2 regions of the Endozoicomonas sp. ALD068 genome follow, and region 1 is predicted to be linked to the other one. Evidence: predicted binding sites of a transcription regulator. Region 1 holds the regulator's gene; the other holds the start of a gene.
What was found. The regulator sigma-54, encoded in region 1, starts transcription at its own class of promoters, with help from an activator protein. The targets are predictions, from matches to a motif close to TGGCACNNNNNTTGCTNT.
Positions count from the first base shown of each region.

Region 2: a site for sigma-54 is predicted at 3,322-3,339, ahead of nirB (nitrite reductase large subunit NirB). Genes of this name have one in related genera too.

Region 1 is NZ_JBLYNU010000004.1:6,866,700-6,882,096, forward strand. Features, by position in the region: rRNA gene ACO6V5_RS24765 (23S ribosomal RNA) at 1-696, shown strand, start outside; rRNA gene rrf (5S ribosomal RNA) at 935-1,050, shown strand; tRNA gene ACO6V5_RS24775 (tRNA-His) at 1,607-1,682, shown strand; gene ACO6V5_RS24780 (glycerophosphoryl diester phosphodiesterase) at 2,088-2,801, shown strand; gene yjgA (ribosome biogenesis factor YjgA) at 2,838-3,365, opposite strand; gene pmbA (metalloprotease PmbA) at 3,573-4,928, shown strand; gene ACO6V5_RS24795 (AAA family ATPase) at 4,977-5,219, shown strand; gene ACO6V5_RS24800 (hypothetical protein) at 5,212-5,469, shown strand; gene mgtE (magnesium transporter) at 5,544-6,902, opposite strand; gene ACO6V5_RS24810 (HPr family phosphocarrier protein) at 7,091-7,360, opposite strand; gene rapZ (RNase adapter RapZ) at 7,360-8,217, opposite strand; gene ACO6V5_RS24820 (PTS sugar transporter subunit IIA) at 8,483-8,935, opposite strand; gene hpf (ribosome hibernation-promoting factor, HPF/YfiA family) at 8,950-9,261, opposite strand; gene ACO6V5_RS24830 (RNA polymerase factor sigma-54) at 9,432-10,886, opposite strand; gene lptB (LPS export ABC transporter ATP-binding protein) at 11,144-11,869, opposite strand; gene lptA (lipopolysaccharide transport periplasmic protein LptA) at 11,970-12,557, opposite strand; gene lptC (LPS export ABC transporter periplasmic protein LptC) at 12,541-13,113, opposite strand; gene ACO6V5_RS24850 (KdsC family phosphatase) at 13,432-13,965, opposite strand; gene ACO6V5_RS24855 (KpsF/GutQ family sugar-phosphate isomerase) at 13,965-14,939, opposite strand; gene ACO6V5_RS24860 (calcium/sodium antiporter) at 15,185-15,397, opposite strand, start outside.
Region 2 is NZ_JBLYNU010000004.1:2,721,944-2,737,340, reverse strand. Features, by position in the region: gene ACO6V5_RS09535 (hypothetical protein) at 1-503, opposite strand, end outside; gene ACO6V5_RS09530 (LysE family translocator) at 869-1,501, shown strand; gene ACO6V5_RS09525 (NarK family nitrate/nitrite MFS transporter) at 1,576-3,045, opposite strand; gene nirB (nitrite reductase large subunit NirB) at 3,422-5,956, shown strand; gene nirD (nitrite reductase small subunit NirD) at 5,997-6,371, shown strand; gene ACO6V5_RS09510 (NAD(P)/FAD-dependent oxidoreductase) at 6,373-7,638, shown strand; gene ACO6V5_RS09505 (molybdopterin-dependent oxidoreductase) at 7,666-10,353, shown strand; gene ddpX (D-alanyl-D-alanine dipeptidase) at 10,448-11,014, opposite strand; gene ACO6V5_RS09495 (PTS fructose transporter subunit EIIC) at 11,077-12,090, opposite strand; gene ACO6V5_RS09490 (HAD family hydrolase) at 12,274-12,897, opposite strand; gene ACO6V5_RS09485 (TerC family protein) at 12,951-13,673, opposite strand; gene gltA (citrate synthase) at 13,987-15,270, opposite strand.

The DNA of each region.
Region 1 (15,397 bases):
TCCTTTAGCAGGATCGGGGACATTGTGTGGTGGGTAGTTTGACTGGGGCGGTCTCCTCCCAAAGAGTAACGGAGGAGCACGAAGGTTGGCTAAGCACGGTCGGACATCGTGCGGTTAGTGTAATGGTACAAGCCAGCTTGACTGCGAGAGGTACATCTCGAGCAGGTACGAAAGTAGGTCATAGTGATCCGGTGGTTCTGAATGGAAGGGCCATCGCTCAACGGATAAAAGGTACTCCGGGGATAACAGGCTGATACCGCCCAAGAGTTCACATCGACGGCGGTGTTTGGCACCTCGATGTCGGCTCATCACATCCTGGGGCTGAAGCCGGTCCCAAGGGTATGGCTGTTCGCCATTTAAAGTGGTACGCGAGCTGGGTTTAGAACGTCGTGAGACAGTTCGGTCCCTATCTGCCGTGGACGTTGGAAGTTTGAGGAGAGCTGCTCCTAGTACGAGAGGACCGGAGTGGACGAACCACTGGTGTTCGGGTTGTGTCGCCAGACGCATTGCCCGGTAGCTAAGTTCGGACGGGATAACCGCTGAAAGCATCTAAGCGGGAAGCCCCCTTCAAGATGAGACTTCCCTGGCCGCAAGGCCCATAAGAGACGTTAAAGACTATGACGTTGATAGGCGGGGTGTGTAAGCGTTGTGAGGCGTTGAGCTAACCCGTACTAATGACTCGAGAGGCTTGACCATATAACGCCAAAGCGATTTGCGCAGCGAAGCTGCCAGCAAAAGCTGGAAGCTGGAAGCTGGAAGCTGGAAGCTGGAAGCTGGAAGCTTGAAGCCGTACACAGTGAACGAGAGTGTTGAGCAAGAATAGACGACACAGCTTAAAAGAGATTTGGATTCCAGAGCCTTAGTTTTCGAGAAACAGCTTCAAGCCTCCAGCTTAAAGCTTCCAGCTCGAGAGCCAACGGCTCGACCAGTTTTGCCTGGTGACCATAGAGTGTTGGAACCACCCGATCCCATCCCGAACTCGGAAGTGAAACGACACATCGCCGATGGTAGTGTGGGGCTTCCCCATGTGAGAGTAGGTCATCGCCAGGCATTGAATAAAGCAAAACCCCGGTTGAGAGATTGACCGGGGTTTTTGTTTTGTGGGCAAAGGAATGTGGCAGAACAGAAGTGAAACGACACATGCCTGGGCGGCCCCACCTCGGCGGCCCCACCGATGGTAGTGTGGGGCTTCCTCATGTGAGAGTAAGTCACTGTCAGGCATTGAATAAAAAAAGGCCCAAGATCGAATTCGTTGGGCTTTTTTTATTCAGTGATTTGCGACCTTATACCCATCACAGAGAAAAGTCGCACTGGCATCGGCGATAAATAAGCGCTAAATCCCCCTAATCGACATCGTCAAAAACTCCGGTTAATGTTTTGCTTTTAACTGGGGTTTGATTATGACGGTAGAAAAAAGCGCCTGAATGAAAGGTCTCTCGTAGCGGTGCTTACAAGGGCAACATGTATCCGGAATATTTCAAGCCGACAGAACAAAAAGATTTCGGTTTTTACCAGAAGTGCTATTTTTTGCTTGCAAGGAACTCGGCTTTCCTTATAATCAGCCGCGTCTTCAGGGATGGCATTTCTTCCTCGAAGCAACGAAGTGGTGGGCGTAGCTCAGTTGGTAGAGCCCCGGATTGTGATTCCGGTGGTCGTGGGTTCGAACCCCATCGTCCACCCCACTTTTAAAAAAGGCCTGACTATCAAGTCAGGCCTTTTTTTTGAACTTAGCACTCATTATTTTCTAATACTTCTGCTGATCTTCACTCAGCTCAAGATAAATCCTGTATTTTCTGTCATAGTCTTCTGCAAGCGATGTGTCAGGAGATAGCGTTTCTTTTCGCTTCATTCAAGCCTTCAGCATAGGAAAGATGACTGCTTGGCAGGTGGTCAATCAATGCTCCCGACACTGATCGAACAACAACGTTGTGTTAAAAGCCTTCAAGGGCTGAAGGCATAAGATGTCATCAGAGGGCTGCATTATTGTGTCAGAAGTCTGCCAGAGCTTTAGTGTCTGGGGTTTTTTTGCCGCAAAAACAAGCATAATAGTAGACGAGTAATTCAGCGGGCTTTGAAGAGATAAGCAGATGATTATGGACTCAGTGATCGGGCATCGAGGTGCAGCTGCTCTGGCTCCGGAGAATACTCTGGCTGGTATTCGGAAGGCGGCCGATTTGAGGCTGAAATGGATAGAGCTCGATGTGACACTGCTGGGAGATGGCTCAGCAGTGATGTTTCATGACCCAACAATGAGCAGGACTTCTTCAGGAAATGGGCATTTGAGGGGAAAGAATCTGGCTCAGGTCGCTACTCTGGATGCCGGACGCTGGTTCTCGGAGGCGTTCGCCGGTGAAAAGGTGCCAACACTTCTTGAAACACTGGCTTTGATCAAGAAACTGAAGCTGAGCCTGAATCTTGAGTTGAAGCCCAATCGCTGCGATTTAAAGCTTTTGGTTGAGGAGGTGGTTGCAGCCATAGAAGCAGCTGATTTCCCCGAGGATCAACTGTTGGTATCGAGCTTTAATCATAAACTGCTGGTTCTGTATCGGGCAAAAGCTGGCAGCAGGATTGGTTGTCTTTTCGAGTCGCTGCCTCGAAACTGGAAATACAAAGCCAGACAGGTTGGTGCCAGAACGATTCATCTGAATGGCAAAAAACTCAAAGAGAAAAACGCGCATGACATCAAAGCGGCAGGTTATGAGCTGTATTGCTATACCGTTAACGACAAGGATATGGCTGATCGACTAAGAGCCTGGGGTGTTGATGGCGTCTTTTCGGATAATCCTGCTTTAATCGCTTGACAGAGTGCCGGGCAGGCACTCGGTTGCGAATGAAGATTAGTGCTCTTCGTCTACTTCTCTCAAGTATTTGAATAGTTTTCTGAAAGCTGCGGGAGGTTTGTCCTGTAAAGCTTCCTTTTGAGCGTTACGTACCAGTTGTCGTATGTGTTGATGATCGGCTTCAGGGTATTTGTCGAGGTATTCGGTGAGCACCTCATGCCCCTCGTTTATCAACCGGTCACGCCAGCGCTCCAATTGATGAAAGCGACGGCTGTATTCCTCACTGGTGGAATCCAGGCTGTCGAGATATTTCTGGATGGGTTCCAGCTCCTGGTCTCGCATTAATTTGCCTATGAAGCCCAAGTGCCGTTTGCGGGCATTATTGCTTTTAATTCGCTTGCTCTCATCCAGCGCTTCCCTGAGGCGTTCATTCAGGGGCAGCTTGTCCAACATGGCTGGCTTCATATCCATCAGGCGGGCACCCATGGCCTTGAGCTCGTCCATATCGCGTTTGAGCTCGGATTTGCTGACGTAAATGATTTCTTCAGCGTCGTCTTCAAATGGGGAGAGGTCTTGATCTGACATGGTTCAGGTCTACTTAGAGAGATGCAGGCATTTTACTCCAGTTACGGATATTCAGCTATGAGTGTAGAAGGAAGGCTGCCAGACTTGTTTTGGGCCAATGGTGATAGTGCTTATGGTGAATGGTTTGTTTTTCTTTCGCTATGGGCATTTGTGGCTGGGCACGGCACAATAGGACTTACACGTATAATTCTGAAAGGCAGGAATTTCATGGGTGATAAAACCAACGCTGTACTGGATCCCCGCTCTGAAGAGGATCGCCTGAAGACCCTGGTCAGGGATATTCTGGCTGAAGCCCGACGTCAGGGCACAGATGCCTGTGAAGTCGGTGTCAGTCTCGATGCAGGTCTTTCGGTGGGCGTCAGAATGGGTGATGTTGAAACAGTGGAGTTTAACCGTGATCAGGGTTTCGGTATCACCGTTTATCAGGGGAAGAAAAAAGGATCAGCCAGTACTTCAGACAGTACACCTGAAGCCATCAGGGAGACGGTGAAGGCAGCTTGTGATATTGCTGGATATGCTTCGGAAGATCCCTGTGCCGGTCTTGCCGATGCAGAGTTAATGGCGACTGAACTGCCAGAGCTGGACCTTTATCACCCTTGGGGTGTTGGTGCAGAAGAGGCTATAGAGCTGGCTTTGAAGTGTGAGGAAGCTGGCAGATCGTTTAGTAGTAAAATCAAGAATTCTGACGGTGCCAATGTCGGTACTCATCAAGGCTGTCGTGTATATGGGAACAGTCACGGCTTTGTAGGCAGCTATATTTCCAGTCGTCATAGTCTGAGTTGTATATTGATTGGTGAAAAAGCCGGTGAAATGCAGAGAGATTATTGGTACACCGTCGCCCGTGATGGTAATGATCTTGAGTCTGCTGCGGATGTCGGTCGCAAGGCAGCGGAAAGAACGGTGGCCCGGCTGGGTGCCAGTAAAGTCCCTACGGGTCAGGTGCCCGTGCTGTTTGCAGCAGAAGTGGCTTCAGGCCTTGTGTCACACTTGTTGGAGAGTATCAGTGGTGGCAGCCTTTATCGTCGGGCTTCATTTCTGCTGGATCATCTGGGTAAGCAGATATTTCCTGACTGGGTGCGCATCCATGAGCAGCCATACCTGAAAAAAGCACTGGGTTCGGCCAGTTTTGATAATGACGGTTTGGCTACCCGGGCCAAGGATTTTATCTCTGATGGCGTTCTGGCCAGCTATCTCCTGAGTACTTATTCTGCCCGTAAGCTGGGCATGAAGAGTACGGCTAATGCCGGGGGTGTCAATAACCTGTTCCTTGACTGCAATGCAGGCGGCAGGGAAGAGTTATTGAAACAGATGGGAACGGGCTTGCTGGTGACCGAGTTGATGGGGCAGGGTGTGAATATTGTCACAGGTGATTACTCAAGAGGTGCGGGTGGCTATTGGGTTGAAAATGGCGAAATACAGCATCCTGTCTCTGAAGTGACTATCGCTGGAAACCTGAAAGATATGTTTATGAATATGGTGGCTGCAGGGAGTGATTATGATCGCAGAGGGAGTATTCAGACCGGTTCGATTCTGATCAGTGAGATGACTCTGGCGGGTGAGTGATAAGGGTTCAGCCTGTTATCTATTTGGCTGAGTATAAAAGCAGGTTAAATGAATGATAATCACATTTTTAAAGGTTTGAGATATATCCGGAACGAAAGAGGTCAACCTCATCTGGAAGCACAATATGAACATTATCGTCCAAATGCAGGGTGGCAATCAGAAGAGCACTTTTCTGATGGAACGTTGAGATTGTTGGGTATTCTTTGGAGTTTGATGGAAGGTATGGGGGTTCTGCTATTGGAAGAGCCAGAATTATCACTCCATAGTGCAGCAAACTCCCCTGATGATTGATCGAATTCAAAGAAAGACAAAAACAAGGAGAAGGCAAATCATCATAAGTACCCACAGTGAAGCAATACTGAATAATGAGGGTATTGATCCAAATAGTGTGATCATTTTGGAGCCCGGCAGAGAGGGTAGCCAGATCCGAACAGTCAGCAAAGCTGAAAATAAAGCACTGGAAGCGGGTTTGATAGTGAGTCAAGTGATACTGCCAAAAAACCGACCTGCAAATGTCCAGCAGCCAGGGTTTTGGGGATGACACCGCTGTATGTCGCTACTGAGGATCAGTTAAAGCTGTTTCAATGATAAAGAGTTAGCAGACAGACTGCAGTGTCAGCCATAAAACAAGGCCGCCAGTCCCAGAAAGGATAGGAATCCAACAACATCGGACACTGTCGTTAGTATTATGGTGCCAGCTAATGCGGGATCTATGTTCATGGATTTGAGAACAACGGGCAGGCTGGCACCGACAATAACGGCAGTGCTGAGATTGATGATCATAGCACAGGCGATCACCAGAGAAATGACCGGGTCATGAAACCATAAGTAGGCAATCAGGGAAACCAGAGCAGCCCAGAGTATGCCATTGAGAAACCCTGCCATTAATTCACGACTGAGCAGCCATCGAAGGTTGGTCCGACTGATCTGGCCCAGTGCCATGCCCCGAATCACCAGGGTCAGAGCCTGTCCGCCAGCATTGCCGCCCATTCCTGCAACAATGGGCATCAGGACAGCCAGGGCAACGACCTTGTCTATGGTAGCCTGAAACATACCTATGACAGAAGCGGCAATAAAGGCTGTTATCAGGTTGATACCCAGCCAGACTGCACGCCGACGGGCTGTCTTCAGTGCGGGAGCAAAGGTGTCTTCATCGTCATCCAGGCCTGCCATGCTCATCATGGAGTGTTCGGCTTCTTCCCGGATAACATCTACCACGTCGTCAATCGTAATGCGGCCTAGAAGCTGACCATGCTCCGAAACTACTGGTGCTGATACCAGATCCTGCCGTTCAAACAATTGCGCAACCTGGCTGTCTTCCATATCGGCAGCGATAGGTTTCAGATCGGTCTGCATTACTTCAAAAACTGTGGCTGAAGGGGATGTGGTCAGGAGAACGGATAAAGGCAATGCCCCAATGTATTCGTCTCTGCGGTTGACGACAAACAGACTGTCTGTCATCTCCGGAATATCCTTGTGACGCCTGAGGTAACGAAGCACAACATCAAGCGTACTGCTGGGTCGGATGGTGATGACATCAGTATTCATCAGTCCACCGGCTGTGTCTTCCGGATAAGAGAGAACGGCTTCTACCCGTTGCCGGTCCTGGCTGTCCATAGAATCCAGCACTTTTCGGGTGATGGCGTCGGGTAGCTGCTGTAGCAAGTCAGCTATGTCATCAACGTCCTGACCTTCGGTAATGACTTTGAGTTCTGCCACATTCATCCTGTCCAGGAAAAACTGCCGGACTTCGTCGCTCAGCTCCTGCAATACGTCGCCTTCCATCTCTCGATCGATCAGGCGCCAGAGAAGGCTGCGAAGTTTGGGAGGGGAAGATTCAAGCAGGTGTGCCGCATCCGGAGCCGGAAGACCATTCAGCATACGCCTGAGTTCAGGAGAAACACCGTGCTCAAGGGCTTCGTTGAGCTCCTGAAATGCCTTGTCTCCGATACTCAGTTGTAGCTGTTGAACCATAGATGCGTATCCGGTTTTTTTGGTAGAAGTGTCTGAGTATCGAACTTCTGTTCTTTTAACCATCAAGTCTGATAGTCAGACTCAGTCATTTCACATGTCATTCTTTGTTAGCTTTGCCGGGCTTTCAATCTCTGGCAAAGCTTTTCGAGAGACCAGTATAAACAGGGATTTAATGATGAAAAGGGTGACTACTCACCCTCTTCAAAAAAATCATTGATCAGATTGCACAGAGCCGAACAGGCCTCTTCTTCATCATGGCCTTCAAATGTCAAATCAAGGACAGAGCCTTTTCCAGCAGCCAGCATCATGACGGCCATGATACTTTTCCCATCCACTTCACGGCCGTTAAAGCTCACCTTCACCTGGCTGGCAAAAGCCGTCGTTGTAGAAACAAATTTGGATGCTGCCCGAGCATGTAAACCAAGTTTATTAATAATGGTGATCTGCTTCTGGATCATTATTTGGAAAGCTCCCGATGTCTGACCTGAACACAGTCAAAACGTTCTTTGAGCCACTCGCCCAGTTTTTCACTAATAAATACGGAACGGTGCTGCCCCCCGGTACATCCGATCGCAATCGTCATATAACTGCGCTGTCCGGATTCGAACCTTGGTAACCATTTTTCCACGAATGTGCTGAGATCTTCAAACATCTCATTCACCATGGGTTCTGATGCCAGAAAATCTTTAACTGGCTGATCCTGACCAGTGAAGGATCTTAAGGCTTCAACCCAGAAAGGATTAGGCAGACAGCGAACATCAAAGACGTAGTCGGCATCAACTGGCATACCGTGCTTGAAGCCAAAGGACTGAATCATCAGGGTCATACTTTTGCTGGTGGAGCCGCAGAGTCGTTGTCTTATCTGTTCTCTGATTTCATGGACAGACAGTGGCGAAGTGTCCAGCCTAATATCAGCTTCTTCAGCCAGTGGGGCCAGCAGTTTCTTTTCCAGATTAATGGCTTCTGTCAGGGAAACCTTGTCATTGCTCAGAGGATGGCGACGGCGTGTCGAACTATAGCGCTTCATCAGGGTGTTGCTGTCTGCGTCGAGAAAGATTACTTGACACTCAACCCCCTGTTTTTTCAACTTTTCCAACAATGTCGGGAAGCGTTCCAGAGAGCCGGGCACATTACGAACATCGAGGCTGACAGCCATACGGTGCGGTTCGACCAGGTTGCTTTTAAGATTGGTTGGCAGATCATTCAGCATGCTGGCAGGAAGGTTGTCTACACAGTAAAAACCCTCATCTTCAAGGGCGTGAAGGGCGGAGCTTTTGCCGGAGCCTGAACGTCCACTGATGATGACCAGCTTCATGGTGTGTCCTTCCCGATTGTTTGACTGTGTAAACAGGTCTCTCACCTGGTTCCGAGTGAGGCAAGTCTATCAAAACCTAATGAGATTAGAACCAGTCGCTTTCTTTTATTTCTAGCATAGTCCGGATATTTCTATTCCATGCAGTTTTGAAGGATAAATAGGCTTTGTAGTGACAAAAGTGAAGAAGAAAGGATTTCTGAGCAAGAAACATTTTGCCTGCTTCTGTTATCAGATCAGCAAGCAAAATATTTTTTATCTACAGTCGTTAAACGGGGGAACAGATGATGCTGTAAAGTGCCTCGGAATTTTCTGCCGCTCGCATCTGACTTAACAATACTTCTGATTGAAAGCGCTCAGCGACAGCCTGCAATATATTGAGATGTTCCTGAGTATTTTCTTCCGGAACAATAAGTGCGAACACCAGATCGACCGGCTGCTTGTCCACAGAGTCAAAATCTATGGGTTCAGACAGTTTGATCAGAAGTCCGGTAGGATGCTGACAAGCACTGGAGCGACAGTGAGGCAGGGCTATGCCTTTGCCCAAACCGGTGGTACCGAGTCGCTCTCTGTTAATCAGCTTGTTAAACAGATCCTTGGTTTTGATAGCGGGAACATGCTCATTGATGATTTCCGCAACAATTTCCAGGATTTTCTTTTTGCTGGCCCCCTGCACATCGCAGAGGGTGCGCCCGGGGGTTAGAATGTTTTCAATAATCATACAACGATCGATGCTTACAGGCGGCCGTTGGCACCCTGTAGCCGGTCAAGCGTTTTCTCTTTGTGTTTTACCAGTTGTCGATCCAGTTTGTCCGACATGTCATCAATGGCAGCGTACATATCTTCAGCCTCAGCGGTTGCATTAATATCCGCCCTACGAACATGTAGAGTCGCTTCCACTTTGTGCTTCAGTTTCTCAACACTCAGAGTGACCTGAACGTTTGTAATCTGATCAAAGTGGGCGGCAAGGCGGTCGAGTTTCTTGGTGACATAATCTTTCAGAGCCTCAGTCACCTCTACATGATGTCCACTGATGTTGACTTGCATGTAACGCTCTCCTGCTGATCCCGATTCTCGACATTGGACTGCCCCCGGGATTGTACGGGCAACCCTGATTGAAAGTCTATCACTGTCAATGACAGTTAGCGCTGTTCTGAGACAAAAAATCTATGGGGCGATTTGTGGTATAAGGGCTTGTTACCTCAATCGCTGAAGGCTCAGATAAGCTGCTTGCGTTCATTCGATGGCGGTATATTCATTGATTCACGATATTTGGCGATGGTTCTCCTGGCCACTTTGATCCCCTGGTCCCCCAGCAAGCCGGCGATTTTGTTATCACTCAGTGGTTTTTTAGGGTTTTCATCGGATACCAGTTTTTTAATCAAGGCTCTGATGGCTGTTGATGAGCACTCTCCACCAGTGGCTGTGCTGACATGGCTGGAGAAAAAGTATTTCAGCTCAAACACGCCTCTTGGAGTGTGCATGTATTTCTGTGTAGTGACCCTGGAAATAGTGGACTCGTGCATATCCACCGCCTGAGCAATGTCTGCCAACACCAGGGGCTTCATGGCCTGCTCACCCTGCTCCAGAAAATCTTTCTGAAATTCAACAATCTTGCCCGCTACTTTCAGTAAGGTTTCGTTACGACTTTGCAGGTTTTTCAGAAACCAGCGGGCTTCCTGCAGCTGGTTCTTCATAAAGACATTGTCACGACTGTTGTTGGCACGTTGCACCATTGAGGCGTAATTGTTGTTGATGCGAAGTCTGGGCAGGGATTCTGAGTTCAGTTCAACCGCCCAGCGGTCCCTGACTTTGGTGACCGAAATATCGGGGGTGACGTATTCCGTGTCCGCCTGGCCGATTTCTGATCCGGGCCTCGGGTTGAGGCTTTGAACAAGGCTAAGGGCTTCCCTCAGTTGATGTTCTTTGAGACGGGTACGCCGCATGATTTGGGCATAGTCACGACTACCCAGAGCCTGTAGATGATTCTGGATCAGCAGACGTGCTTCTTTCAGGAAGTGGGTTTCTTGTGGCAGTTGATTGAGTTGAACTTCGAGACATTCTTTCAGGTTGGCGCTGGCACAACCCACCGGATCAAAGTGAAGAATCCGTCGTTGCATGACCTGAAGTTCTTCAAACGCCAGTTCCTCTACCTGTTCCTGTAGCGAGAGATAAATTTCTTCCAGGGAGTGAGTGAGGTACCCGTCATTATTGATGGCTTCGATCACAGCCAGGCCCATCAGCCTGTCTCTGTCAGTCATGGGAGTCAGGTTTAACTGCCATTCCAGATAGTCCTGGAGGGACTCATTGGCCCGGGAGCGGGCAAAAGGATCATGTTCTTCATCGGTTGCAGCGGGCAGGCTGGAATAGACATCATCCCATCCGGAGTCAACGGGCAGGTCATTGGGTATGCTGTCAGCCCACTGGGGCTCTTCTGGTTCCGGGGGCTGTTCTGCTTTTTCATTGAAGTCAACAGGCTGTTCCCCTTCATCACCAGATGCAGGTGGTTCTTCAACGGACTCTTCAGACTCCAGCATCGGATTGGATTCAAGAACTTCCTGGATTTCCTGCTGAAGGTCCAGAGTGGAAAGTTGCAGAAGCCTTATGGCCTGCTGCAGCTGAGGTGTCATGGTCAGCTGCTGGCCCATTTTTAGCTGTAAGGATGGCTTCATAGGCAACTGTATACCTTTACTTCGGTGTCTGCACTGAGGGTGCCAGATTTGATGCCATCAGCGCCTGACAGTTATATCTCAGTGTCTGCTCATTATTTTGATTGGGCTACTCTCCATGTCACTGGGATTATAATCACATCTGAAGCTTCGGGAAAGTGATTCATCAAGTCAGCCATGCAACATTCAGAACAAGAGTATGAAAATAAATCAGCTCAACATCTTTGCCCGCTTCTTTCGCGAGACCAGTCAAGAGATGATCAGAGACTGAACTGATGCCCGAGATAAACGTCACGAACCTTTTGATTAGCCAGGACAGTCTGACTATCACCCTCGGCAATAATAGTGCCTTCGCTGACAATGTAGGCCTTCTCGCAGATATCCAGTGTCTCCCGGACATTGTGGTCGGTAATCAGGACTCCGATGTCCCGGGCTTTCAGGTGCGTGATAATGGCCTTGATGTCACCAACAGAAATGGGGTCAACACCGGCAAAAGGTTCATCGAGCAGAATAAATTTTGGGTCAGTGCAAAGAGCTCGGGCAATTTCTACCCTGCGCTTTTCACCACCGGAAAGGCTCATACCCGGATTGTCCCTGATATGATTGATATTAAACTCTTCCAGCAATGACTCCATTTTTGCGATGCGATCTTTCCGGGAAAGGTCGGAACGGGTTTCCAATATCGAGAGCAGGTTATCGGTGACCGTCAATTTCCTGAAAATAGAAACTTCCTGTGGCAGATAACCTACGCCAGCTCTGGCCCGGCCATGCATAGGTTCGTGAGTTAAACTCTGGCCACTAAGGTCAACCTGTCCACCGTCTGCTTTTACGAGACCTACAATCATGTAGAAGCAGGTAGTTTTACCTGCCCCGTTGGGGCCAAGAAGTCCGACAATTTGACCACTGTCGACAGCCAGAGATACATCTTTGACGACCTGTCTGCCTTTGTAGCTTTTACTGAGATGTTCTGCCTTAAGCGTTGCCATCCGGAGTTTGTCTTCCTGTTTAAAAGTTAGCTGTCGTTTTTCTGGCAGCCCTTTCAAGCCTGTTCAGTCGTTGAGCAGTGAGTGTAATGGGATATGAGTACTACTGCTTGCTCTCAGGTTTGGGTTGGTAAATCATTTTGACCCGACCATCCGGGTTGCTTTTGTTCTCACTGCCCTTGGCATTCACGGTCTGCTTGGTCAGGTCATAATCAATGCGTTCACCTGTGAAGGTATCACCCTTCTGGGTCAACTGCGCCTGCTTGATCAGTTGGATCTTATCGCCAGCCACCTGATAATCGATAGTATGACCCCAGGCTTTCAGAATGCCCTGATCATCAGGTTGCTGTTCTTCGTAGTAAGCTCTTTCCTTGTCGCCTTCTGCCACAATTTTTTTAACTTCCTGCTGGACGGAATAGATGGTCACCTTGTCTCCGGTAATTCGGGTGGTGCCCTGAATCATCACAACATTGCCTTTATAGATGGATACACCTTTCTTGTTATCGATATCGGCGGTGTTGGACTCGATCTCAATAGGCTTCTGCCGGTCAGATGGCAATGCTTGTGCCATGACTGGAAGCAGAACCGTGGCCCCCAGCATCAGGTAATATTCGACCCCTCTGCGACGACTCTTTCTGTCTGGCCGCTCATTTGGATCAAGGCGCTTGGCCTGTTCATGGCTTTGGCTCATGAAATCCTCTTACCCTAGACTTGAGTTTAACCAGACTCTCCTTGAAGAAAGCCTCCATACCAATGGCGCGCGTACGTCCAGTGTCGTTGGTGATCAGTACCGGTCGATCAGTGACTGCCAGATCCTTTTCAGAGTATATGGTCATGAAATCAGTGTCTATTCGAACCTTACTACCATTGCCGAGGTTCGTCTGGGTCATCACCACATCATCCCAGAGCTCTATATCCTCGCTGCCGGGCAACAGTTTGCCATAGAGGGCGTCGGCCACCATGGGTTTTCCGGGGGTATTGAAATTCTCCAGATGAGGGGTTTGCAGCAACGTTGTGTCATTGTGCGGGTAATGGGTGATACTGTCTGAGACCAGTATGTAATCCAGTTCGCCCTCTTTGTTGTACTGGGTGACCCTGGTGTCAATGAAATAGTAGTCAGCGTTCTCACGAACCAGAGGCTGTTTTTTCTGAACCCCAACATGGAGTTTGCTGTCATAAGCCCAATAGCCAACGCCGACCATTATCAGCATCAGAAAAGCAATCATTATCAGGTTCCGATTGGGCATCAGATCATTGGCTCCGGGTCACAATCTGGTCAGAGTCTGCAAAGGCAGATACCGACAAAAGAAGGCCATTCAGGAAAATGATGCCCGGTTTGTGCAGTCGGCAGCATTTTCGCAGCAAATGAATTCAGTTTACCATGATTTTATTTGATCATCAGGGGCTGCAGACGAATGTTTTCAAATACTAGACACTCGCTGTCGGCCTTACGTAAGAAGAGTTGAACGGTAGTGCTTTCTTGTCGTCAAAGAAACGCTTGAATGGAAAGGTATCGCTGTAATGGTGGAAAACTATCACAGCGATATTTTGGGTATTTTAACTCTCTATTTCAGGTAACTGGCCAGCATGTCATCCAGCTTGCCTTTGGCTTTAAGAATGAAATCACAAAATTCTCTGGCTGCACCTTCGCCGCCACGATTAGTAGTGATAGCAGGTGAGTGTTCACGAACGTAGTAGTGCCCGTTAGGAACGCTGCAGCCAAAACCAACCTGTCGAATGGCTGGAAGATCTGGCAGATCGTCTCCGATGTAGGCCACTTCATCCAGGCTAAGACCTTGCCCTTCTTCCTGAAGCAATTCTTTCAGAGCGACAAACTTGTCTTCGCGGCCCTGATAGAGAAAATCTACGCCCAGGTCGGAGGCTCGTTTTTCAACAAATACGGATCGACGGCCGGTGATGATGGCCGTTTTTACACCCGACTGCTTGAGCATTTTCAGGCCATGACCGTCGAGAGTATTGAATATTTTCATTGATTCGCCATGCTCACCAAACAACAGTTTGCCGTCAGTGAGAACACCATCGACATCAAAAACAGCCAAACGAACCCTGGCGGCGGCAGATTGTAGTGAAGAACTGATCATACAACGCCCGCCTTCAGTAGGTCGTGCATATTAATGGCACCGATCAGTTCATTGTCATCATCAACACAGATCAGAGCATTGATTTTCCGGTCATCCATAATCTTCAGGGCTTCAGCCGCAAGAATCTCGGGGTGGATGGTTTTGCAGTGGCTGGTCATCACTTCATCAATCAGTGTGGATTTGGGGTCGACGCCCTTGTCCAGAGCCCGACGCAGGTCACCATCGGTGAAAATGCCAATGACATGGCGTTTGTTATCGACAATGGCGGTCATGCCCAGGCCTTTGCGAGTAACTTCCAGCAGGGCTTCGCTCATTGGTGTGCCCAGGGGAACTTCTGGTACCCGTCTGCCAATGTGCATGATGTCTTTTACTTTCAGAAGCAGTCGTTTACCTAAAGAGCCACCAGGGTGAGAGAAAGCAAAGTCTTCTGCAGTAAACCCGCGGGCTTCCAGCAGGGCAATGGCCAGTGCGTCGCCCATTACCAGGGCTGTGGTCGTGCTCGAGGTAGGCGCGAGATCCAGAGGACATGCTTCTTTTTCCACCCCGGTGTTGAGATGGGCTTCAGCATCTTTCGCCAGTGTTGAATTCGGGTTGCCGGTCATGCTGATCAGGGGGGTGCCCAGTCTTTTCAGCAGGGGCAATAGAGTAATGACTTCGCTGGTTTCGCCAGAATTGGAAAGAGCCAGAACCACGTCTTCATGGGTGACCATTCCCATATCACCATGGCTGGCTTCCCCGGGGTGTACAAAGTAGGCAGGGGTGCCGGTGCTGGCGAGGGTTGCAGCAAGCTTGCGGGCAATATGTCCCGACTTGCCCATGCCAACGACAATAATCCGGCCACGGCATTCAAGCATAACACGGCAGGCATTGGCAAAACTGCTGTCGATCCTGTCTATCAGGCTCTGAACAGCTTCCAGTTCCATGGTAACGGTGCGGCGACCAATTGAGATGAACGGCTCGTCAGTAGTCATATTACGTACAGATTAGTTGTGACACGGCTATTCTATAGTGCCTTTCGCCACAGTAACAGTTCGGGATTTCTGCATTAAAACCTGTGCACTATGATCAGTTCCTCCTGATTCCGATACTATAGACCTTATCGCAACCGCACGACCGCATGGATGCAGGAGCAGTTGCCGTGCAGGATAGTCTTAACACGGGCTAAAATGGAGAAGCCCGGGAGGCAGAGCTGACCGGTCAGCCCTGCCTGAAAAAGTCAGTGCTGAATGAATAACCAGGCACCATAGAGAAAGTATATTGAGAGCAGCGCAATGCCTGTCATTCTGCCCAAATGTCGAGGTTTCCTGCCAATCACGCAGACCAGGGTCAACAATATTGTCATGCCCAGCATAACAGGATAATCCCGCAGGATAACTGCCTGATCCAGTGCTCCGGGAGCTACCAGTCCGGGCATGGAGAGAACCGCCAG
Region 2 (15,397 bases), 4.1 Mb from region 1:
GAATTATTGATTTTATTCCATTGGATGACAAATTCCTTCTTTACACTGTCTGGAAGATCAGATTCCATTATATTTAATTCTTCTATTTCACTGCTTTCTCCCATAAAGTTATCAATTTTTTGCCAGATGCTGTCTTTCAGCCGAGCAATATCACCGGGGTCATCTTTTTCGATAGCGTTATTGCTTATCTCGGAAAACAGCAGCGAATATAGAATTTTTTGGTATATCAAACGTTCGGGGGCCCAGACATTGATTTTATAATCCGGGTTAACCTCGGCCCATATTTTTAGAAAAGCAAACTCCAAACCTTCAATAGGGCTGACAATACTAACATGAATTAATTTGGGTACTTCGTGATTTGGCATGATAACACCTGAAGGATTGACCCACACGATCTCCAGAGGGGGGGCGATACTTGCCCTTTCACTGACGTGATCAAAAGGCTCAGAATGGGAAAAAAGCGCAAGATGCAGTTTAGTACGGAACTCCGTCAGGTTCCTCATGAAATCTGCAAACAATTCTCCGGTATAGCTCAATAGCTTGATTCATATCCTCTGTTCAATGATTCGATCTATCAAGAACTGATGAAAGGGGTAGGGGGGAGGGACAGCGTTTGAATTTCCTGATATTTTATTTGCATTCAATGTCGTTTATTGCACAACTACTCAAACCAAAGCGGCGGGAGCGTCCAGGGATCGACGCTATGGCCTCCTGCTCTGTCAGGAGGATTCAGAATCAAAGCGGTTTTTTGCAGGCATGTGTGCGGGCCATGTATCTTAAGGAAGTGTTTTGTAGGAGAGGTAAAAATAGCAACTGGTAGTGCTATAGGGAGTGCTATAGGGTACAGTCGCTGCTTTTGGAGTGAATAATGAGTATTGAAGTTTGGTTTCTGTATGTTGTTTCAATCTTTGTAGTCATACTCATTCCTGGTCCTCTATCTCTGTACATGGTGTCCAATTCTATTAACTATGGGGTTATCAGATCCTATCCGGCATTTTTGGGTGGTACGCTGGCTTCATCACTTTACCTGGTTATTTCGGCCACTGGTCTTGGGGCCATTCTTACGGCTTCGGAAAACATGTTTCTGATACTGAAACTGATGGGAGTTCTTTATCTGGTTTATCTGGGGGTTAATACCATCAGGAAGTCGATGGCTGACACTACCAGTAAACGTCTCAATGATTGTTCTTTGCAGTTTCCCGGCTTCAGTAATCTGTTTAAAAAAGCTTTTCTATTGGGAGCCAGTAATCCAAAAGATATTATTTTCTTTATGGCTTTCTTGCCTCAGTTTATTAATAGAGATCAGGATCTTGTGCAACAAATATTGATCATTGTAATGACTTGGGGTGTAGTGGATTTGGTTTGCAAGCTTCTCTATGGGCTACTGTCAAAATCTGTGAAACCTATGCTGAGTACAAAAAAAAGTATGTTGTTATTTGAGCGTTCTACAGGGGGGCTCTATGTTCTGGCGGGTATCGCTGCCGTGTTGGTTGTGAAATAGAGAGCCAGGCCGAAGAGTATCCGGTGGCTGTGTTTTGTTTCAGTGGCCCATTGTGGACCACTGAAACAGAATGATCAGGTCACATCAATCATGGTGACACTGCCGTCAGGCATCACTTCGGCCATCTGACCCTTGGGTTCTTCCATCAGGAAGAGGGTAAAGAAACCCAACACTGCAGTGCCTGCGATAACCATGAAGAAGGTGGAGTAGTCCACCAGAGACAATACTGTCAGGTAGAAGACAGCGCCCACGTTACCATAGGCTCCTGTCATACCGGCAATTTGACCTGTGAGTCGACGCTTGATCAGGGGTACAGCCGCAAATACCGCACCTTCACCGGCCTGTACAAAGAAGGAGCAGGCCATGGCAGCAACAACAGCAAGAACCAGTGGCCAGCTGGAATCAATGATACTCATCATGTAGTAACCACCGGCCAGGCCTGCAGTGAGAACCAGCAGAGTGATCTTGCGGCCAAACTTGTCACTGAGTAATCCTCCGCCCGGACGGGACATCAGGTTCATGAAGGCATAAGCGGAAGCGACCAGACCCGCCATGACCGGATCCAGTTCAAAGGTATCTGCAAAAAACAGAGGTAGCATGGACACCACGGCCAGTTCAGAACCGAAGGTAGCGAAGTAAAGAACGTTCAGAACGGCCACCTGCTTGAACTGATACTGGTGAATAGCTGGCACAGGCTCGGAGAAAATGTGCTTGTTGACCTGCCAGACTTTCCAGACATCAAACAGGTAGATAGCAGTCAGACCGACATAAATAGCCGTTGAAATCCCGGCACTCAGCATGGCAACACCCTTAGGTGAAAGCTTCCAGGTCAGCAGAGCCAATGCCGCATACATCGGAATCTTCATGATCAGCAGCAAGGCAAAGTCGCCTTTGCTGGTGACTTCCATGGCGCCAATGTTCTTGGGGCGGAAGTAGGTAGCACCTTTAGGGGTATCTGTGACGTTTATGTAGAAGACGACACTGAACAGCAAGGAGATTAATCCGGTCAGGCCAATGGCGTAACGCCAGCCATCTTCTCCACCAAAGAGCAGTGCAATGGTGGGCAGAGACATGGCAGCAGCAGCAGAGCCAAAGTTGCCCCAGCCACCGTAAATACCTTCTGCGGTACCCAATTGGCGAGCGGGGAACCACTCAGATACCAGACGAATGCCGACCACAAAGCCTGCACCAATAGTACCCAGCATAAAGCGGGCTATGGCGGCCTGGGTAAAGTCATCTGCCATGGCATACATAAAACAAGGAATACTGCAGATGGCCAGGAGTCCGGAATAGACTTTTCTGGGACCGTAAACATCAGTGAGCATACCGATGATGACTCGAGCCGGAATAGTGAGGGCTACGTTCAGAATCAGCAGGGTTTTCAGTTCTTCACGAGTCAGGCCCAGAGACTCGGAAATAGCCAGGGCCAGAGGCGCATGGTTAAACCAGACCACAAAGCTAATAAAGAAGGCAATCCAGCTAAGGTGCAGAATCTTGGTCTTCCCGCTAAAAGAAAACAGGTTAAATGAATCGGGGTTGCTCATACATCCTCCTTGTTTAAGAAATTCCCCAAGCAAAAGCAAACATCAGGCCAATATGATAAATGCACCGATTTGACTTGCATTTTTATGCGTATTTAATGAATTTTCTCTTCTATGCAAGAAAGTTCTTTATTTGAGTGCGGGAAGTTTCTGAGTATTTTTATTCTGCTCACCAAAATGGTGCTCTTTAGCTGTTTGATTATTTCTGCGTGCATTATTTTTGTGCGAGTAGCTAAAGTCTCAGGAAAGAATTTCCTGTTTTTATCGTGTTTTGAAAGTGGGCACGGCAGTTGCATAGGCACAAGAATTAGAAAAGAGGCTGGCTCTAAAGGATGCAGTTGTTCCGGCCCAATGCTAGATACTAAAGAGGATGTCTGGGATGATCGGAAAAGAAACCCTGGTGGTTGTCGGTAACGGCATGGTAGGTCACCGCTTTCTGGAGAAACTGGTAGATGCTGGCGGCCTGAAACGCTTCGATGTGGTGGTATTTGGAGAAGAGATCCGTCCTGCCTATGACCGGGTTCATCTCAGTGAATTTTTCACAGGTCGCTCAGCGGATGACCTGTCTATGGTTTCTGAAGGCTTTTATGAGCAGGAAGGCATTAATCTTGTTCTTAATGAAGCCATTACATCAATAAATCGTGAGTCCTGTGAAGTAGTGACAGCCAGTGGCATGACTCAAAAGTACGATCAGCTGGTACTGGCGACAGGCTCCTATCCATTTGTTCCTCCCGTACCCGGGCATGACCGTAAAAACTGTTTTGTCTATCGTACCATCGAAGATCTGGAAGCGATTAAAGAAGCTGCCCGTAACAGTAAGATCGGTGCCGTTGTGGGTGGCGGTCTGTTGGGGCTTGAAGCAGCAAAAGCTCTGAAAGATCTCGGGCTGGAAACCCACGTGGTCGAATTTGCTCCCCGTCTGATGGCTGTTCAGGTGGATGATAGCGGTGGTGCCATGCTCAGACGCAAGATCGAGGGTCTGGGGGTCACGATTCATACCTCCAAAAATACCCGACAGATTGTTGATGGTGAAGGCGCTATTCACCAGATGCAGTTCGCTGACGGCGAACAACTGAATACCGATATCGTACTGTTTTCAGCCGGTATTCGCCCAAGAGATGAGCTGGCGAAAGCTTCCGGACTGGAGTTGGGTGAGCGAGGCGGTATCGTTATAGATAACGACTGCCGTACATCTGATGAACGTATATTTGCCATTGGTGAGTGTGCACTCTGGAGTGGCCGTATCTTTGGTCTGGTGGCACCGGGCTACCAGATGGGGCAGGTGGTTGTAGATCAGTTGACGGGTAAGAACGGTAATCAGTTTACTGGTGCCGATATGAGCACCAAGCTGAAACTGATGGGTGTTGATGTTGCCAGTATTGGTGATGCCCATGGCAATACCGAAGGTTCCCTGAGCTACCAGCTGATTGATGAAGAGAAAGAAGTTTATAAAAAACTGGTGGTTTCCAGAAATAAGAAAAAGGTTCTGGGAGCTGTATTGATAGGCGATGCTGAAGAGTACGGCAGCCTGTTGCAGATGATGCTGAATGACATGCGTCCCCCGGAAAATCCTGCTGAACTCATTCTGCCTCAGACCGATGGTTCTGCAGCGACAGGTTTGGGCGTGGCTGCTCTGCCAGAAACGGCTCAAATCTGTTCCTGCTATGACGTCAGTAAAGGTGATCTGGTCAACGCGGTAGCCGGTGGCTGCATGGATATGGGGTCACTGAAAGCCGAAACCAGTGCCGGAACCGGCTGTGGTGGCTGTACGGCTCTGGTCAAACAGGTTCTGGATCATGAGCTGACGGAGTTGGGTGTTGAGGTCAAAAAAGATATCTGTGAGCACTTTCCACACTCCAGGCAGGAACTCTATCACCTGGTTCGTGTCGGTGAATTAAAGTCTTTCGACGAAGTTCTGGCAAAGCATGGCAAGGGGCGTGGCTGCGATATCTGTAAGCCCACTATTGGCTCAGTTCTGGCTTCCTGCTGGAACGAATATGTGTTGAAAGATCAGCATGCTCAGCTGCAGGATACCAACGATTATTTTCTTGGAAACATGCAGAAAGACGGCACTTATTCCATTGTGCCAAGGGTTCCGGGCGGTGAAATTACGCCCGATAAACTAATCACCATTGGTGAAGTAGGACGGGACTTTAACCTCTACACAAAAATCACCGGTGGCCAGCGTATCGATCTTTTTGGTGCCCGTGTGGAACAGTTGCCAGAGATCTGGAAACGTCTCGTCGATGCCGGTTTTGAAACTGGTCATGCCTACGGTAAATCACTGCGTACCGTGAAATCCTGCGTCGGCAGTACCTGGTGTCGTTATGGGGTGCTGGACAGTGTCAGTATGGCGATTGCAGTTGAAAATCGCTACAGGGGCGTACGTTCTCCTCACAAAATCAAAATGGCTGTGTCCGGATGTACCCGTGAATGTGCTGAAGCCCAGAGTAAAGATGTGGGTGTTATTGCCACGGAAAAAGGCTGGAACCTTTACCTCTGCGGTAATGGTGGCATGAAGCCTCGTCATGCCGACCTGTTTGCCACCGAGCTGGATGATGAAACGCTGGTCAAATACATCGATCGTTTCCTGATGTTCTATATTCGCACTGCAGATCGTCTGCAGCGTACTTCTGTCTGGATGGAAAATCTGGAGGGTGGTCTCGATTACCTGCGCGAAGTGATTATTGAGGACAGCCTGGGTATCTGTCAGGAGCTTGAAGATGAGATGACCTACCTGGTGGGTACCTATCAATGTGAATGGAAAACCACCCTCTCAGATCCTGAGAAACTCAAACGTTTCAATCACTTTATTAACAGTGATGAAAGCGACACTAATGTGGTGTTTGTGAACGAGCGAGATCAGATTCGTCCGGCTACCCGTGACGAAAAAATTGCCCTTAAACAGCTGTAAACGAAGTGCCTATAGCGCTGAAAAACAGGAGACTTTAATCATGACTCAAGTGCTCACAGCCAGTACAGCCAATAAAGGTTGGACAACCGTTTGCAGTGAAAGTGATCTTATTCCTAACCTGGGTGTTTGTGCTCTGGTGGATGGTGTGCAGGTTGCGTTGTTTAAAGTAGACGACCAAGTATATGCATTGGATAATTATGATCCATTCAGTCAGGCCAATGTTATCTCTCGTGGTCTGGTAGGTGATCTGGAAGGGCGTCTGGTAGTGGCATCGCCCATTTACAAGCAGCACTTTGATTTGACTACGGGTCAGTGTCTGGAAGATGAGAGCGTGGCGCTGAATGCTTATCCCGTAGAAGTGGTGGACCAGAGGGTTCAGGTCTCACTGGTATCGGTTTCCATTGAGGCAGCCTGATATGACAGCGGTATTCAAGGCGGCTGACGTTAGTCGTCAACCGCCATTGCAGCGGAAGCTGCTGGTGGTGGGAAATGGCATGGGCTCAGTCCGTTTTCTGGAAAAGCTGGTTGAGCAGAGCGGTCATCAATATCAGGTCACCGTCCTATCTGAAGAACCCTGCCCGGGCTATAACCGAATCCAGTTATCCAAACTGTTGGCAGGCAGCGTCGATCTCCGGGGGATTCAGCTGCAGCCTGAGTCCTGGTATCAGGATCAGGATATCAATCTGTTATCGGGCTGTGACTATCGGGTTAGTGATCTCAATCTTGAGTTGAAGCGAGTCGAGACAGAGGGTGGTCAATGTTTTGATTATGATCATCTGGTCCTGGCGACGGGATCTCTACCCAATCGTATTCCCGTACCTGGGGCCGACCTGGAAGGCGTTATGGCTTTCAGGAATCTCGATGATGTTGAGCAGATGCTGACCGCTTCATCCGGTCCTGAGGCAAAGGCTGTGGTGATTGGTGGCGGACTTCTGGGGCTTGAATGTGCCAGTGGTCTTGCCAGACGGGGCATGAAAGTCACCGTGGTGGATACCATGTCCATTCCCATGGCCCGACAACTGGATGAAAAGGCCGGTAAGCTTTTGCAAGGAGCACTGGAAGAAAAGGGCATTGAGTTTCGTTGCAGTGCCATGCTCGATTCCTACACGGGCAAAAATGGTAAAGTGACTGGCGTGCAGCTGAAAGATGGCGAGTGGTTGCAGGCTTCGCTGGTGGTCGTCACTGCAGGGGTTCGGCCCAATATAGAACTGATCAGGGAAACCGGGCTGGAGTGTGACAGAGGTATTCTGGTGAATGACAGAATGCAAACTTCTGACCCTTCAGTAACGGCAATTGGTGAGTGTGTTCAGTTGAATAGTGACCTGTTTGGGCTTGTGGCGCCGGTTTATGGGCACGCTCAAGTGGCCGTGCATCGCCTGTTGGGTACCTCGGGAGAGCGGTTTGAGCCGGTTCCGATTCCTACCAGTCTGAAAGTTGACGGTATTGATCTGTTTTCCAGTGGACAGTTTGTTGCGCAAGAGAGTGATGAAGAGATCATCATTGATGCTGCAGGGGTTGGCATCTACCGAAAACTGGTGATCCGTGATAATAAGTTGATGGGGGCTTTGCTCTTTGGAGATGCTTCCGATGGTCTCTGGTATCAGGAATTGATGGAAACAGGACGGGATATTTCAGATATTCGCGACCGACTTGTTTTCGGCAAACGTTATCTGAATTCCTAGGAAACTATTAATAAAGGAAGTATGTCTATGTCTGGCAGCATCGATATCTGCAATAACCAGCAACAAGTCATCCATACGACGTGTGCCTATTGCGGTGTTGGCTGTGGTATCAAGGCGACGGTCACCAATAAAGATTTGCATCTTGTAGATATAGAAGGCCGCAAAGATCACCCCGCTAATTTCGGGCGCCTTTGTTCAAAAGGCAGCGCTCTTGGGGAAACGGTTTCTCTGGAAAATAGACTGCTAACGCCTTTTATAGGTGAACAGAGAGTCAGCTGGGATTTTGCTCTGGATGAAGTCGCTGAGCGACTGAAAGCCACAATAGAAGAGTACGGGCCTGAAGCGGTGGCTTTATACGGCTCTGGTCAATTACTGACAGAAGATTACTATGTGGCCAACAAACTAATGAAGGGTTTTATTGGTTCCAGCAATATGGACACCAACTCACGCCTCTGCATGGCTTCTACGGTAGCAGGTCAGAAGAGATCACTGGGTTCCGATACGGTTCCCGGCAGCTACGAAGATCTTGAATTGGCCGATATGATTGTTCTGGTCGGAGCCAATACGGCCTGGTGTCACCCGGTATTATTCCAGAGAATAAGAGCTGCAAAAGAGCAGCGTCCGGACATGAAGGTGGTTGTTATTGACCCCCGTGCCACTGACACCTGTGATATTGCAGACCTGCATCTTCCGCTGAAATCAGGCACGGACACCGCTCTCTTTAATAAGTTATTCAGTTATCTCGATAAGCACAATAAGCTGGATCAGTCGTACATTGATCAGCACACCCAAGGTTTTAATGAGGCTCTGAAAGCCGCCAGAAAAATAGGAAGCTTTTCAGAGGTCGCTGAACTTTGCGGGATTGAAAAACCTGCACTCAAGCAATTTTGTGAGTGGTTTGCCGGGACCGATAAAGTTGTCACGGCCTGGTCTCAGGGTGTGAACCAGTCGGTTGCTGGCACCGATAAAGTCAATGCCATTATCAACTGTCACCTGATTACGGGTCGTATTGGTAAGCCGGGATCTGGACCCTTGTCGCTTACAGGTCAGCCTAACGCAATGGGAGGGCGAGAGGTTGGAGGTCTGGCCAATCAGCTGGCTGCCCACATGGATTTTTCAAACACAGACGATGTAGATCGGGTCAGACGGTTTTGGAAGGCGCCGAATATTGCCACTGTGCCGGGTAAAACAGCTGTCGATTTGTTTAATGCCATGGATAAGGGCGACATTAAGTTTGTCTGGATTATGGGCACCAACCCTGTAGTCAGTATGCCTGATGCCAATAAGGTTATCAGTGCGCTGAAAAAGTGTCCGACGGTTGTCGTGTCTGATTGTATTGGGAAAACAGACACCTCTGAGTTTGCCCATATTCGTCTGCCAGCGGCCGGCTGGAGTGAAAAGGATGGTACGGTCACAAACTCGGAGCGAAGAATTTCCAGACAAAGGGCCCTTTTTGATCTTTCCGGAGACTCTAAACCTGACTGGTGGATTATTTCAAAAGTGGCAGAGAAAATGGGTTTTGGTGACGCCTTTGATTATCAGAGGGCTGCTGATATTTTCCGCGAGCATGCGGCTCTTTCAGCTTTTGAAAATAATTCTGAGGGTCGTAGAAGAGATTTTAATATTGGTGCTCTGGCAGCTATCTCAGATGCAGAATACGAAGCGCTTGAGCCATTTCAGTGGCCACTGGTTTCAGGGCAGACGTCTCATCCACATACAAGATTGTTTGCTGAGGGTGGTTTCTTCACTGAAACAGGTCGTGCAACTATTGTTTCGACGAAGTTTGAGGTCTCCTACCATCAGCCCAATGCTGATTACCCGCTGTTGCTGAATACCGGCAGGGTTCGTGATCATTGGCACACTATGACACGCACCGCACTCTCTCCCAGGTTGAGTCAGCATATTGATGAGCCTTTCCTGGAAGTTCATCCTGCAGATGCTCAAAAATATGGGCTGGTTGATCAGGCATTGTGCCGATTGTCCACAGCCTTTGATTCCATTTTGATCAGAGTGGTTGTGACATCTACAGTAGGTAAGGGTAATGTTTTTATGCCCATGCACTGGACACGTCAGAACAGCAAGACCGGGCATTGTGGTGTGCTGGTGAAGCCTGCGGTAGACCCCTGGTCAAAACAACCGGGCTGTAAACACACTCCTGCAAGGATTGAGGCTGTATCTCTGAAACAACAGGCTGTGTTACTGAGTCGCAAAAAACAGGATTTTGAGCCATTTGATTATGCGACAGAGGTGAAATTCCAGCAGGGATTCCGATATGAGCTGGCAGGTCAGGGCATTGATTCTTCCGTGCTGGAATCTATCGGCCCTGAGAGGGAAAGAATTGATTACACCGATCCGAAGACAGGCAGCGCCCGTAGCGCCTGGTTTGCTCTCGGCCAGCTACAGGCTCTTCTTATTATCGGTGAGTCATTGTCAGACTGTGATCGTGCATGGCTACAGGCTGCCTTTGAAAAAGAGGATATTCCTTTTTCGGAGCGCTGGCGTTTACTGGCAGGTATGCCACCTCAGGGAGAAGATACCGGCAAAGTAGTGTGTGCCTGTTTTGGTGTGGGGGAGAAAACCATTTGTCGTGTGATTGAAGAGGAAGGCTTCAGTGATCCTGCTCAGGTGGGCCTGTCTCTGAAAGCCGGAACAAACTGTGGCTCCTGTATTCCTGAGATTCGCAAATTGATCACCAGTGCGGCAGCACTGGCATAGACACACACTTCATTCATTCTGAGTTTTCGTCGAAGAGCGACCCGCACTTCGACAAGCTCAGCGTGAACAGTGTGAAGTAGAACCCCTAGCTGAACTAAATAATACCTGAGCCGATTTCACTTTCTTCTAATATCGGATACAGGTCGGCATCAGGCAATTGATAATGCCACCATTCGTTTTGTAAAGAGTCGAATCCAGCGACATTCATGGCACCTGCCAGTATTAACCGGTTTTTCTGTGCGAGCTCGGAAATCTGGTCATTGCCATGGTGAGCCAGAGGACGAAAGTCGTCAAACTCGGTACCCATTTCCAGTGTCCGCCCAAACCGATCAACCAGCGTGAGATCGATAGCTATTCCTCTGCAGTGGGTTCGCAAACCGGTTTTCGGGTGAGATACATATTCAGGGTCTGGTGCACAGTTAAAGAGTTCTTGCTGGGCTTCCAGGGGGCGAAAGGCATCCCATATTTTTAATTTGAGCCCCATGGGTTGAAGAACTTCAATGACGTTTTGCAATTTGTTGGCGGCTTCTTCGTGCATCAGGCAGAGAGGTTTTTTATAAACCTGCTTACCGGTGAAGTTGTTCTCGGTGGCGTAGACTATCTCGAGAACAAGGTCGTGACTTTGCGGCGTGACTTCAACCAATGGATGCGAGTTCTTCATATGTTGATCTAACCTTCAGGCATTTTTAATTCAGGGTAAAGGTAATTATCGTCGACAGGTTCTTAAAGTTCTGGTTTTACAGGTTTTAACAGGTTGACAGCCAGAGCTGTTACCAGTGCGCCTGCGATAGTGGCCAGAATGTACCAGGAGCGACCGTCGACAACCGGTAGAACGATCCAGCCTCCCCAGGGAGCGTAGTTGATAACTTCGGCCATGAAACCTATAACATTGCCTGTAATACCTCCCAGAACAATGGCGGGTATGACCCGTATCGGGTCAGCAACAGCGAAGGGGATTGCCCCTTCTGATATACCTATCATACCCATGGCCAGAGCGGCCTTGCCAGCCTCTCGCTCTTCAGCAGTGTATTTGCCGGGTGACAGCAGAGTGGCCAGCCACATACCCAGTGGCGGGGTGCATATGGCGACGCCGACACCGCCCATAAGGTAGGGGTGGTTCTTTACCTGAGTCTGAGCAAACAGGGTAGCGACTTTATTAATTGGGCCGCCCATGTCAAAAGCGGTCATTCCTCCAAGAATGACCCCCAATGAAACCTTCGATAATCCCTGAAGACTATGCAACCAATCGTTGAGGTGACTCATCATATTGGCGATGGGTTGTCCAATCACCCAAATCACCAGAGCGGAGGTCAGAAAAGTACCTGCCAGAGGGTAGACAAAGATGGTAGCAACAGGTTGTATGTTCGATGAGAAGGGGATTCTCTTGAGGGCATTGACGATATAGCCCGCGATAAGCCCGACAATCATAGCCCCCAGAAAACCGCATCCAAACTGAGCTGCCAGCCATGCTCCGATCATGCCAGGTGCCAGGCCGGGGCGGTTGGCAATAGACCAGGCTATGTAGCCTCCCAGAACCGGGATGAAGAGGGTAAAACCAGCGACTCCCATCTCCCACACATCTTTGAGAAAACCGGATTCGGGCGGGGCTCCCTTGCCATGAAACATGACAGACACCGATAGGAGCACTCCGCCAGCTACCACGAAGGGAATCATGTGGCTGGTGCCTGTGAGTAGATGGGATCTGAGCTTAATGAATTCTGCTTTCACGCTATTCATTAATATCACCCGTTTTAGTCATTGATGCCCTTTGAGGTATCTGGGTAGAAGAATCTCCGGGGCAGGCCAACAGGCACAAGGATCCCGGAGACTGGCTGCTTTTAATCCCGAATAAATTCCGTGAGAAGTGGCCAGGGAAGCCATATCTGAAACAGTTGAGCCTCATAGGGGTCTGTCCGGGCTTTAAATGTGAAAGCTGAAGTCTAGCAGCTCAGACGGATTGTCAAGTATGAAAGCGGGCTTCGCGTCTTCAAGAGTTTTACGGTTATGCCACCCCCAGCTGACTGCAACGGGAACAGCGCCAGCTTCTCGAGCTTCATGCAGGTCTCCTGAGGTGTCGCTAACGAAATAACAGGGCTGATCCGGGTGCTGTTTCATCACTGTTCGGATTTTGTCCGTTTTGATAAAGCTCTGTTCCATACCCATTATTCCCCTGAAACACCGGATATTCTGATTATTCAGGAAATGCTCTGCAGCTTGGGTAAAATTGGAGGTGATCAGGTACAGAGGGAAGTGTTGGCCAAGGTGCTGCAAGCTCTCACTGACATCAGGAATAGAGCGGCAGTTTTTCATGAACTCCAGGTGGGCAAGTCGTGCATGATTCATAAGAGCGTGTTGCACTTTGTCTCCGGCGACTTGCTGGCTTAGCTTTTTAAAAAAATTGCCTTCAAAAAGGGCGAGAACTTGCTCTTCTGTGGCCAGGTCTTCTGCGTCCAGTTTGATCAAAACTTCTGACCAGAAAGAGAAGAAGGGTTGCCAGGAGTCGGCAATCACGCCACCCATATCAAACAGAATCGGACAGGACATAACAGCTCCAGTGATAAGAGGGTGTTGCTCAATTGTTTGAGAATACTCCAATGCTACTTGTTTGTCGCAGACTGTCTCGATCGCAAACGGGTGTTGAGCATCTCGACGGCCATAGAAAAGGCCATGGCAAAGTAGATGTAGCCTTTTGGAATATGAAAGTCGAGACCTTCTCCCATAAGGGAGACTCCCACCAGAATCAAAAAGGAGAGCGCCAGCATTTTGAAGGTAGGATGATTGCTGACAAACTCTCCGATAGGGGCTGCAGCAAACATCATGATGCCTACCGAAATAACAATGGCGGTGATCATGACCCAGAGGTGTTCTGCCAGTCCCACTGCTGTAATGACTGAATCCAGGGAGAAAACAATATCGATGAGAGCAATCTGGATCAGGGTTATAACATACCCTCGTGGTTTAAGGTGAGATCCTTCATCTTCGCCGGGCTCAATAGAATCGTGAATCTCGTGAGTGGCTTTAATCAGCAGGAAGAGCCCGCCTCCGAGAAGAATCAGGTCGCGGCCGGATAGGGCATGATTGAACAGATGGAATAGAGGGGCAGTGAGACTCATGATCCAGGTAATGGAGAGCAACAGGGCGATCCTTGTGAACATGGCCAGTAACAGCCCGAGTCTGCGGGCGCTGTTGCGTTGGTGTGCAGGCATTTTGTCGACAACGATCGTAATAAAAATGATGTTGTCGATGCCCAGAATAATCTCCAGAAGGGTCAGTGTTGCCAGAGCTATCCAGGGCTCCGGGGTCAGAAAAAGTTCAGTCATTGTTTCTATCGTATTCGCTCTATCGTATTAGCCGTTCTTGCCGGGATGCTCTTCCCTGAGCTACTCGTTAATAATATCGGTTAAAAATAGACGAGGCTGATAGCTGTGAAGAATGTTTTGACCCCCGGAAGTCTGAAAGGTTGTTCTGTCGGTGTTGTAAGCAATCAGCTCGAGGCGTTGTTTTTGGCCGCTTTCGAGAAAATGCAGGTCACGTTGCGAAGATGATGAAAGTGGGCAAAAAAGTCTGAGGCAGAAGGGAGGGCTGAAAGCCAATAAGACTTCGGCTTTCAGCAGGTAACGGGTATAGCAGTGATTAGCGATCGGAAACCGGGATAAAGTCTCTGGAAGTCTCGCCGGTGTAGAGCTGACGCGGACGACCAATGCGGTATTCACCACTGATCATTTCATGCCAGTGAGCGATCCAGCCCGGAGTACGACCGGTTGCGAAGATTACTGTGAACATCTCTGTTGGAATGCCCAGGGCTTTCAGGATAATGCCGGAGTAAAAGTCTACGTTCGGGTACAGCTTTTTCTCGACGAAGTATTCGTCTTCCAGTGCTATCTTTTCCAGGCGCTTGGCGATCTTGAACAGTGGATCGTCTTCCAGGCCTAGTTCACTCAGAACTTCGTCACAGGTCTGCTTCATAACCTTGGCACGTGGGTCAAAGTTTTTGTAGACTCGATGGCCAAAGCCCATCAGGCGGAAGGGATCATTCTTGTCCTTGGCGCGATCAATGAATTCATCGATGTGTTTCTCATCACCAATTTGGTTCAGCATCACCAGCACTGCTTCGTTGGCACCACCGTGAGCCGGTCCCCAGAGAGCTGCGATACCAGCAGCAATACAGGCGAATGGGTTGGCACCACTGGAGCCTGCCAGACGAACAGTCGAAGTTGATGCGTTCTGTTCGTGATCAGCATGCAGCAGGAAGATGCGGTCCATGGCGCGTGCCAGTACAGGATTAACCTCGTACTCTTCACAGGGAGTAGCAAACATCATGTGCAGGAAATTGCCGCCGTAACCCAGGTCATTGCGCGGGTAAACGAATGGCTGGCCGATGGAGTATTTGTAGGTCATGGCTGCCAGCGTAGGCATTTTGGAAATCAGGCGATAGGCGCAGATTTCACGGTGACGTTCGTTGGTGATGTCCAGTGAATCGTGATAGAAGGCAGAGAGAGCACCTACTACACCGCACATCACGGCCATGGGGTGAGCGTCACGACGGAAACCGGAGAATAGATCCACCATTTGTTCATGTATCATGGTATGACGCATGATGGTGTCTTCAAAATGCTTCTTCTCTTTGCTGTTAGGAAGTTCGCCATAAATCAGCAGGTAGCAGGTTTCCAGGTAGTCAGAGTGCTCAGCAAGCTGCTCAATCGGGTAGCCACGGTGCAGTAGCACGCCCTTCTCACCATCTATGTAAGTGATCTTTGACTCGCAGGAAGCGGTAGATACAAAACCAAGGTCGTATGTGAACAGACCATTGGCAGTCAGGCTGCGAACATCAACAACATCTGGGCCCAGGGACCCCGTATGTACAGGAAGTTCCAGTTGTTTGCCGTCAATCGAGAGGGTTGCTTTCTTTTCAGCCATCATAGGCTCCTGTCTTGCCGTTTATTCTGTCGTTATCGTCTTCTCGGACCCATAATTATTATGCGTACAGAATAAGTTTTTTTGGTTGGGGCCCTTTACGGTTCGACCACTATAGGGCCAGAAATTT